DNA from 3 places in the Solibacillus sp. FSL W7-1464 genome. Region 3 is predicted to be linked to each of the others. Evidence: a T-box and tRNA genes for the amino acid it is inferred to sense, from the RefSeq annotation. Region 3 holds a T-box; the other regions hold tRNA genes.

Region 1 (3,250 bases), 1.9 Mb from region 3:
AAAGGTTGAACCGCCGTATACGGAACCGTACGTACGGTGGTGTGAGAGGTCGGCTAGCCAATTAATGGCTAGCCTCCTACTCGATTTGCGTTAAAAGCTCTCTTAAGATAATAAACAATGCTGCTATTTTCAAGGGTTGAATAATTTCTTAATTATAAAACCTGTGTTGAGTCAATTAACCGGCAACCGGAATTCACTTTAGACGAATATAATTTAATGGCTACTGCTTGGGAAAAGGAACAGAGGTTTTCCGGTTATTTAATGAAAGTTGGAATGACAATGCAAATAGTTTAGTTGCCGCTAGTTTAGAGGACTGTTTAAACCGATTTTCTACGAATAATGTATGTAGAGGTATTCATATCCCCGGCTTAACAAAAAGCTGGTAAAAGCAATTTAAAAGGCGATAACAAGGATTTAACATCAGATTCGTAGTTTCTAAATAAAGCTACGGCAGGTACAAACATCAGCTAACGAAATAGCATCATTTTAAGTGCATTTTAATATGAATATTATTATGATAGAATAACATAAAACATTGAAAAACACTGGAAAAAATATAAAGATAAAGAGTACATTTAGAAACCAATAGGTGGAAATCTTTAAAATGGTTATTCTATCATTACTTTAAAAAATAATGATAAATGTACGGATATTTTCTTGACAGCTTTAGTATATAAAATGTATAAATAAGTAGTCGTATATTCTAAAACACTAAATATTTATAAGTAATATTAATAATTATATCAGAATGATTTATAAATATTAAAAACAAGTCTTGATAAAGTAAGTGAAACATATTAGAATTTCGTTATACTAAGTAAACGTTTTCATCTGCAACATAGATGAATAAATGGAAAAATTAGAAAATAAATATATTTTATAAAAATAATTTCAAAAAAGGTATTGCATTATAAAAAAAGTAATGATAATATAAATCTTGTCCTTAAGAGAAAGGACATGCGGTTACGAAAAAATAATCAGCATATACCCATTGGAGGATTAGCTCAGCTGGGAGAGCACCTGCCTTACAAGCAGGGGGTCGGCGGTTCGAGCCCGTCATCCTCCACCATTTCTAAATGCCGGTGTAGCTCAGTTGGTAGAGCAACTGACTTGTAATCAGTAGGTCGAGGGTTCGACTCCTTTCGCCGGCACCATTTAGAGAGCCATTAGCTCAGTTGGTAGAGCATCTGACTTTTAATCAGAGGGTCGAAGGTTCGAGTCCTTCATGGCTCACCAGTTTTTATATTGTCTGCTGCGGGTGTGGCGGAATTGGCAGACGCACTAGACTTAGGATCTAGCGCCGCAAGGCGTGGGGGTTCGACTCCCTTCACCCGCACCATTTTAATTTCATAATACTGTCAGAGTAAAAATATCTTATGCATTTTGCGGAAGTAGTTCAGTGGTAGAACACCACCTTGCCAAGGTGGGGGTCGCGAGTTCGAACCTCGTCTTCCGCTCCAAAAAATGCCGGGGTGGCGGAACTGGCAGACGCACAGGACTTAAAATCCTGCGGTGAGTGATCACCGTGCCGGTTCGATTCCGGCCCTCGGCACCATCTTTACAATAAACAATATGCGCCCGTAGCTCAATTGGATAGAGCGTCTGACTACGGATCAGAAGGTTGTGGGTTCGACTCCTGCCGGGCGCGCCATATTATTTCGGAATGTAGCTCAGCTTGGTAGAGCACTTGGTTTGGGACCAAGGGGTCGTAGGTTCGAATCCTGTCATTCCGACCATCATTTATGGGGCCTTAGCTCAGCTGGGAGAGCGCCTGCCTTGCACGCAGGAGGTCAGCGGTTCGATCCCGCTAGGCTCCACCATATTTTTTGTAACCAAAATAAAGATCCTGGCGGTGTAGCTCAGTTGGCTAGAGCACTCGGTTCATACCCGAAAGGTCGTGGGTTCGACTCCCTCTGCCGCCATCTTAAAGGACCTTTAGCTCAGTTGGTTAGAGCAGACGGCTCATAACCGTCCGGTCACAGGTTCGAGTCCTGTAAGGTCCACCAGTTAACGTACTAATCATAATGGAGGTATACCCAAGTCTGGCTGAAGGGATCGGTCTTGAAAACCGACAGGCGGGTAACACCGCGCGGGGGTTCGAATCCCTCTACCTCCTCCATTTTTACAAACTGGGTACTTTAAACAGATTCAACCATCATATTATCGCGGGGTGGAGCAGTGGTAGCTCGTCGGGCTCATAACCCGAAGGTCGCAGGTTCAAGTCCTGCCCCCGCAACCAAATGGTCCCGTGGTGTAGCGGTTAACATGCCTGCCTGTCACGCAGGAGATCGCCGGTTCGATCCCGGTCGGGACCGCCATTTGTGGGTTTGTAGCTCAGTTGGTAGAGCATTAGATTGAAGCTCTAAGTGTCGGCGGTTCGATTCCGTCCAAACCCACCATTTGCGGGTGTAGTTTAGTGGTAAAACCTCAGCCTTCCAAGCTGATGTTGTCGGTTCGATTCCGATCACCCGCTCCAGTTTTTAAATAGGGCCTATAGCTCAGCTGGTTAGAGCGCACGCCTGATAAGCGTGAGGTCGATGGTTCGAGTCCATTTAGGCCCACCATAGTATTATTCCGAAGTAGCTCAGTTGGTAGAGCATCCGGCTGTTAACCGGCAGGTCGCAGGTTCGAGTCCTGCCTTCGGAGCCATTTTTTCTATTTTTGGGGACATACTCAAGAGGCTGAAGAGGCGCCCCTGCTAAGGGTGTAGGTCGCGTAAGCGGCGCGAGGGTTCAAATCCCTCTGTCTCCGCCATCGGCCCGTTGGTCAAGTGGTTAAGACACCGCCCTTTCACGGCGGTAACACGGGTTCGAATCCCGTACGGGTCATACATAGAAAAGCGGAAACGCTAAGTACTTTTACATGTACTTAGCGTTTTTTTGTATAAAAAGGAGAGATTCCAGTGAACGAATATTTAAAAGTATTTGATCAATATTATAAGCAAACTGGTATTGAACAACGTGATTTCATTCATGCAAACGGTTATTGGCATGAAGTATTTCATTGCTGGATTATTGAAAGAACAGATTCTGAATGGCGCATTTATTTACAGTTGAGAAGTAAAAATAAAAAGGATTATCCAAATCAATTTGATATTACAGCAGCCGGTCATATACTCGCATCGGAGACGGTTGAAGATGGTGTACGCGAATTAGAGGAAGAAGTAGGGATTAACGTTAGGTTTTCGCAATTAATATCTCTTGGGGTCATTCCGTACAGTATAGACAATGAAAAAATTAAGGATTATGAG
Region 2 (3,250 bases), 710 kb from region 3:
TGGTCATGACGCGTTCACCTGCTCTTGGTGACTTTACATAAATCACAAAATCATCCGCATAGCGAATGAATCGGTGTCCTCGTTTTTCTAACTCTCTATCTAGCTTGTTTAAATACACGTTTGCTAGAATTGGAGAGAGTGGACCCCCTTGGGGTGTACCTTCTGTCGTTTCAATGAGGATGTCCTTGTCCAATATGCCTGAGCGTAAGAATTTCCATATTAGCTTAAGTACTATTTTATCTGTTATGAATTCTTCCAAATAAGCTCGTAGTCGCTGGTGATGAATCGTATCGAAGTAACTTTTCAAGTCACAGTCCACCACTGTTCGATAACCTTCCTCGTAATATTTCTTAGCGAGGGCAATTGCCTGGTGTTGGTTTCGACCTTTTCGAAAGCCAAAACTTTTGTCTGAAAAGTGTGGATCAATTATTGGTTGGATGACTTGTAGAATGGCTTGTTGAACAACTCTGTCCAATACACATGGTATACCTAGATATCGTTTGGAGCCATCCGCTTTTGGGATAGCTACTCGTTTCACTGGTTGAGGTTGGTAGGAACCATCTTTTAATTTCCTTTTCAATGGTTCCTCATATTTTATTAAATGCGCCTTCAGTCCATCAACCGTGATACCATCGATTCCAGGTGCTCCTCCATTTCCTTTTACTTTCTTATATGCATTCCATAGGTTTCTATGGGACGCAATTCTGTCAATTAAATTGATACTTTCTTGTTTCTTCATTTCCATGTTTACATCCCTACACGCTCTTATATACTCTTTCGCTTCCAGCTTATCCCTCTATAAGTAGCCATCTATTCGGTCTATACCTTGATGTTTTCTGTGTTTTGGCGGGATGTCTCCACCTCCTTGTTTCTTTCAAGATTTAAAAGATTGTTCGGCCCTTCATCTTTTGTCGAAGACTACTATGGCTTCTGCTGACTTCTCTTGATTCATCCATTTATCACTAAACAAATTGTTAATTGAATAACCCTCAAGAGACCTCCCCGGGTAAGCACAACCGCCTTCCTCTCATGTAACTGCCAGATTTACTGTATGGGATTTGGGCAGTATTGGACTTCGCTTTGTTTGGCAAGCTCATCCGTCCCAAGTCAGCCTTTTATCTGATTTCTGTTCGTCAGTTCGAGAGTTTGCGTCCGACTTCCTTCAGATTCCACGTCACCATGGACACCCTTGTCTTTCGCTAACAGTTCCTACTGCCAAGCCTGTAGTGGACTTTCACCACCAGGCTGTTGTGCATGCCGGGCACACCAAAAAAACACATTGCAAATTTTGCAATGTGTTTTCATTCAAGTGTATGACCCGTACGGGATTCGAACCCGTGTTACCGCCGTGAAAGGGCGGTGTCTTAACCACTTGACCAACGGGCCAATGGCTCCGAAGGCAGGACTCGAACCTGCGACCTGCCGGTTAACAGCCGGATGCTCTACCAACTGAGCTACTTCGGAATAATACTATGGTGGGCCTAAATGGACTCGAACCATCGACCTCACGCTTATCAGGCGTGCGCTCTAACCAGCTGAGCTATAGGCCCATAGTATGGTGGGTTTGGACGGAATCGAACCGCCGACACTTAGAGCTTCAATCTAATGCTCTACCAACTGAGCTACAAACCCATAAAAAAAAAATGGCGGTCCCGACCGGGATCGAACCGGCGATCTCCTGCGTGACAGGCAGGCATGTTAACCGCTACACCACGGGACCAACATCTAAAGAAGAATATTAAAAATGGAGGAGGTAGAGGGATTCGAACCCCCGCGCGGTGTTACCCGCCTGTCGGTTTTCAAGACCGATCCCTTCAGCCAGACTTGGGTATACCTCCAAAGGGAATAAAATATAAATGGTGGAGCCTAGCGGGATCGAACCGCTGACCTCCTGCGTGCAAGGCAGGCGCTCTCCCAGCTGAGCTAAGGCCCCATAAATGGTCGGAATGACAGGATTCGAACCTACGACCCCTTGGTCCCAAACCAAGTGCTCTACCAAGCTGAGCTACATTCCGAATATGTCAATAAAAATATATTATGGCGCGCCCGGCAGGAGTCGAACCCACAACCTTCTGATCCGTAGTCAGACGCTCTATCCAATTGAGCTACGGGCGCGCATTATTAGAGATAAGAATTATAAAATGGTGCCGAGGGCCGGAATCGAACCGGCACGGTGATCACTCACCGCAGGATTTTAAGTCCTGTGCGTCTGCCAGTTCCGCCACCCCGGCATTTTGGAGCGGAAGACGAGGTTCGAACTCGCGACCCCCACCTTGGCAAGGTGGTGTTCTACCACTGAACTACTTCCGCACAAATGCATAAGATCTATTTATTCTGACAGTATGTATAATTTTATAAAACTGGTGAGCCATGAAGGACTCGAACCTTCGACCCTCTGATTAAAAGTCAGATGCTCTACCAACTGAGCTAATGGCTCTCTAAATGGTGCCGGCGAAAGGAGTCGAACCCTCGACCTACTGATTACAAGTCAGTTGCTCTACCAACTGAGCTACACCGGCATTTAGAAATGGTGGAGGATGACGGGCTCGAACCGCCGACCCCCTGCTTGTAAGGCAGGTGCTCTCCCAGCTGAGCTAATCCTCCAATATTCTAGCGAAGCGACGTCCTACTCTCACAGGGGGAAGCCCCCAACTACCATCGGCGCTAAAGAGCTTAACTTCCGTGTTCGGTATGGGAACGGGTGTGACCTCTTTGCCATCATCACTTCACTTGCACATGGATGTGCTGGCGTCTACGTTACCACAGGACGTGGTGCTTTTAGTAGACGTTCCTTAATTGGCTTTCAATACACGAAGTGTCTTGAAACCCTTAGAAAGATCATTCTTTCAAAACTGGATAAACGTTTCATTGAATTGCGCAATAAAATGTGGTTAAGTCCTCGACCGATTAGTATTCGTCAGCTGCATGCGTCACCGCACTTCCACCTCGAACCTATCTACCTGATCGTCTTTCAGGGGTCTTACTTACTTGCGTAATGGGAAATCTCATCTTGAGGGGGGCTTCATGCTTAGATGCTTTCAGCACTTATCCCGTCCATACATAGCTACCCAGCGATGCCTTTGGCAAGACAACTGGTACACCAGCGGTATGTCCATCCCGGTCCTCTCGTACTAAGGACAGCTCCTCTCAAATTTCCTACGCCCACGACGGATAGGGACCGAACTGTCTCACGACGTTCTGAACCCAGCTCGCGTACCGCTTTAATGGGCGAACAGCCCAACCCTTGGGA
Region 3 (3,250 bases):
AGCCTGATCAATGCGGGTAAAGTGAAAGTTAACTGGACTGTCAGGGAAGCTGTAGCCTTTGAATTGCAGGAAGGCGACATTATTTCCGCAAGAGGATATGGGCGGTTAAAAGTCATCCTGACAGAAGGGCGGACAAAAAAAGACAAGATTCGATTACAAGTAGGACGTTTAGAGCAAAAAGTATAATTTTCAACTGTTTTTTAGGAAAACATGATGTTATTCCGAAAAGAAACGTTTATAATACTTGTAAGAATGTACGTAAAAAAGGAGAGTAGAACGATATGCCATTATCACCTCTTGATATACATAATAAGGAGTTTACACGCGGATTCCGTGGATATGCAGAAGACGAAGTAAATGAATTTTTAGATCAGATTATAAAAGATTATGAGATTGTTTTACGCGAAAAAAAAGAGCTCGAAGAAAAGATTAAAATGATGTCAGAACAAATGAATCATTACAATTCATTGGAAGACACTTTACAGAAGTCAATTGTTGTAGCTCAAGAGGCAGCTGGCGAAGTTCGTCGCAATTCCGAAAAAGAAGCAAAACTTATCGTTAAAGAAGCTGAAAAAAATGCAGACCGTATAGTAAATGATGCATTGGCAAAAGCAAGAAAAGTAACGATCGAGATTGACGAATTGAAAAAACAGTCGAAAGTGTTCCGCAACCGTTTTAAAATGTTGGTGGAAGCACAGCTTGATTTACTGAATACAGGCGACTGGGATCACTTACTCGAATATGACGTAGATTTAACGGAAATTCAGGACAACAATCGTAAAGAAATTAATGAAGAGAGTCAAAATGACGAAAATGCCGTTTATTAGTCAACGGTACTTGACATTTTATACAGCCTTTTCATATACTGAAAAATAATGAATAGGATGCACTTGCATCATGCTTTGACGGAGACAGTAAATTTAACATTGTGGTATAGCGATTCGAGGATGGTGAGAGCTCGAACGAAGCAAGTTAAATCGAAAATCACTCCCGAGCTAAATAACTGAAATTCGAGTAAGTTATTTCGTAGCACACGACGTTACAGTGTCTAATGAGGCTAATTTTATTTAGCGAATTTAGGGTGGTACCACGAGACTAATGCTCCTCGTCCCTTTTTACAGGGATTAGGGGCTTTTTTGTTGTTTAAAAGTTCCAAAACCCCTATTGGAGCATTAAAAGTATGACAATCGATGAAACGCATTCATTTTTGCTGAAACGTTGATTGGAATGGAGGGGAGGATGGAACGAATGCTAAAATCGTCACGTCCTGTGACAATGCATTCGTGACCAACATCGTGTTGGCCCCCGAATGGAAATCAACCATCAACAATCAGCACTCGATAAGATCACTAGGAGGAATTTACAATGGTAGAGTATAAAGACACATTATTAATGCCGAAAACAGACTTCCCTATGCGCGGCGGTTTGCCAACTAAAGAGCCGCAAGTTCAGGCACAATGGGATGAAATGGATATTAACAAATTAGTGCTGGAACGTACAAAAGACCGTCCGCACTATTTACTGCATGATGGCCCTCCATATGCAAACGGAGACATCCATATCGGTCACGCATTAAACAAAGTGATCAAAGACATGATTAACCGCCAAAAATCGATGTCAGGTTTCCACGTGCCATATATTCCAGGTTGGGATACACACGGTTTACCAATCGAACAGGCATTAACAAATAAAGGCGTTAAACGTAAAGAAATGTCGGTTGCAGAATTCCGCGAGCTTTGCGAAAAATACGCTTATGAACAGATCGAAAACCAAAAAAGCCAATTCCGTCGTCTAGGTGTACGCGGTGACTGGGAAAATCCTTATATCACATTAAAACCTGAATTCGAAGCACGCCAAATTGAAGTGTTCGGGAAAATGGCGGAGAAGGGCTATATTTATAAAGGCTTAAAACCGGTCTATTGGTCTCCATCTTCTGAGTCTGCATTGGCAGAAGCAGAAATCGAATATAAAGATGTTGAATCGTATTCAATTTATGTAGCATTCGGTATTAAAGACAGCAAAGATGTAGTACCTGCAGATGCTAAATTTGTCATCTGGACAACAACGCCATGGACAATTCCGGCAAACTTAGGGATTTCGGTAAATCCTGAATTCACATATGTTGTCGTTGAAACTAACGGCAGCAAATATATTGTTGCAAAAGATTTACTGGAAAAATTATCAGCGACATTTGGCTGGGAAGATGTTCAGATCGTTCAGGAAGTACAAGGCGAACAGCTTGACTTGATCGTTGCAGAACACCCAATTTACAAACGTGATTCACTAGTGATGGTTGGTGACCACGTAACTGCTGATGCCGGTACTGGTTGTGTACACACAGCACCAGGTCACGGTGAGGACGACTATCAGATCGGTAAACGCTATGGTCTGGACATTTTATCACCGGTAGATAACGGTGGCTGCTATACAAATGAAGCACCTGGCTTTGAAGGATTATTCTATGAAAAGGCAAATCCGGTTGTCATTGAAAAATTAAAAGAAGAAAATGCATTATTACAAGTTTCTAAATTTACACACTCATACCCGCATGACTGGCGTACAAAAAAACCGGTAATTTACCGTGCAACACCACAATGGTTCGCATCTGTTGAAATGTTCCGTGGGGAATTGCTGGATGCAGTAAAAGCGACAGAATTTACACCAAGCTGGGGTGAAACTCGTCTTTACAATATGATTCGCGACCGTGGTGACTGGGTAATTTCCCGTCAGCGTGCATGGGGTGTACCAATTCCGATTTTCTACGCGGAAGATGAAACACCGATCATCACACCGGATACAATCGCTCATATTTCAAAATTATTCCGTGAACACGGTTCAAATATTTGGTTCCAGCGTGAAGCGAAAGACTTGCTTCCTGAAGGCTTTACACATGAAGGCAGCCCGAACGGCAAGTTTACAAAAGAAAATGACATTATGGACGTATGGTTCGACTCAGGATCGTCACACCAAGGTGTCTTAGCAGAGCGCGGACTGAAATATCCTGCCGACCTTTATCTTGAAGGTTCTGACCAACACCGCGGCTGGTTCAACTCATCATTAATCACATCTGTAGCGATTAATGGGCATGCACCATATAAAGGTTTATTAACACATGGATTCGTATTGGACGGCGAAGGACGCAAAATGTCTAAATCACTTGGCAACACGATTGATCCGATCAAAGTGATGAACCAATACGGTGCCGACATTATTCGTATGTGGGTAGCATCTGTTGACTATACAGGGGACG

The links. The T-box of region 3 lies ahead of ileS (isoleucine--tRNA ligase). A T-box ahead of a tRNA ligase gene usually reads a tRNA of that ligase, here a tRNA-Ile.
Region 1: it encodes a tRNA-Ile, which carries the amino acid that the T-box ahead of ileS (isoleucine--tRNA ligase) is inferred to sense. The anticodon was not compared.
Region 2: it encodes a tRNA-Ile, which carries the amino acid that the T-box ahead of ileS (isoleucine--tRNA ligase) is inferred to sense. The anticodon was not compared.

Annotation. Positions count from the first base shown of each region.
Region 1 covers NZ_JBBORC010000001.1:2,884,486-2,887,735, reverse strand. The annotation lists gene MKZ25_RS14305 (group II intron maturase-specific domain-containing protein) at 1-9, shown strand, start outside; tRNA gene MKZ25_RS14300 (tRNA-Val) at 994-1,069, shown strand; tRNA gene MKZ25_RS14295 (tRNA-Thr) at 1,079-1,154, shown strand; tRNA gene MKZ25_RS14290 (tRNA-Lys) at 1,161-1,236, shown strand; tRNA gene MKZ25_RS14285 (tRNA-Leu) at 1,255-1,339, shown strand; tRNA gene MKZ25_RS14280 (tRNA-Gly) at 1,386-1,460, shown strand; tRNA gene MKZ25_RS14275 (tRNA-Leu) at 1,467-1,555, shown strand; tRNA gene MKZ25_RS14270 (tRNA-Arg) at 1,575-1,651, shown strand; tRNA gene MKZ25_RS14265 (tRNA-Pro) at 1,660-1,736, shown strand; tRNA gene MKZ25_RS14260 (tRNA-Ala) at 1,745-1,820, shown strand; tRNA gene MKZ25_RS14255 (tRNA-Met) at 1,849-1,922, shown strand; tRNA gene MKZ25_RS14250 (tRNA-Ile) at 1,930-2,006, shown strand; tRNA gene MKZ25_RS14245 (tRNA-Ser) at 2,027-2,119, shown strand; tRNA gene MKZ25_RS14240 (tRNA-Met) at 2,165-2,239, shown strand; tRNA gene MKZ25_RS14235 (tRNA-Asp) at 2,243-2,318, shown strand; tRNA gene MKZ25_RS14230 (tRNA-Phe) at 2,324-2,399, shown strand; tRNA gene MKZ25_RS14225 (tRNA-Gly) at 2,403-2,476, shown strand; tRNA gene MKZ25_RS14220 (tRNA-Ile) at 2,488-2,564, shown strand; tRNA gene MKZ25_RS14215 (tRNA-Asn) at 2,574-2,649, shown strand; tRNA gene MKZ25_RS14210 (tRNA-Ser) at 2,664-2,754, shown strand; tRNA gene MKZ25_RS14205 (tRNA-Glu) at 2,757-2,828, shown strand; gene MKZ25_RS14200 (NUDIX hydrolase) at 2,903-3,250, shown strand, end outside.
Region 2 covers NZ_JBBORC010000001.1:226,916-230,165, reverse strand. The annotation lists gene ltrA (group II intron reverse transcriptase/maturase) at 1-739, opposite strand, end outside; tRNA gene MKZ25_RS01170 (tRNA-Glu) at 1,315-1,386, opposite strand; tRNA gene MKZ25_RS01165 (tRNA-Asn) at 1,389-1,464, opposite strand; tRNA gene MKZ25_RS01160 (tRNA-Ile) at 1,474-1,550, opposite strand; tRNA gene MKZ25_RS01155 (tRNA-Phe) at 1,557-1,632, opposite strand; tRNA gene MKZ25_RS01150 (tRNA-Asp) at 1,645-1,720, opposite strand; tRNA gene MKZ25_RS01145 (tRNA-Ser) at 1,746-1,838, opposite strand; tRNA gene MKZ25_RS01140 (tRNA-Ala) at 1,858-1,933, opposite strand; tRNA gene MKZ25_RS01135 (tRNA-Pro) at 1,939-2,015, opposite strand; tRNA gene MKZ25_RS01130 (tRNA-Arg) at 2,039-2,115, opposite strand; tRNA gene MKZ25_RS01125 (tRNA-Leu) at 2,143-2,231, opposite strand; tRNA gene MKZ25_RS01120 (tRNA-Gly) at 2,236-2,310, opposite strand; tRNA gene MKZ25_RS01115 (tRNA-Lys) at 2,362-2,437, opposite strand; tRNA gene MKZ25_RS01110 (tRNA-Thr) at 2,444-2,519, opposite strand; tRNA gene MKZ25_RS01105 (tRNA-Val) at 2,529-2,604, opposite strand; rRNA gene rrf (5S ribosomal RNA) at 2,614-2,729, opposite strand; rRNA gene MKZ25_RS01095 (23S ribosomal RNA) at 2,888-3,250, opposite strand, start outside.
Region 3 covers NZ_JBBORC010000001.1:939,193-942,442, forward strand. The annotation lists gene MKZ25_RS04460 (YlmH family RNA-binding protein) at 1-186, shown strand, start outside; gene MKZ25_RS04465 (DivIVA domain-containing protein) at 282-827, shown strand; T-box leader at 894-1,116, shown strand; gene ileS (isoleucine--tRNA ligase) at 1,366-3,250, shown strand, end outside.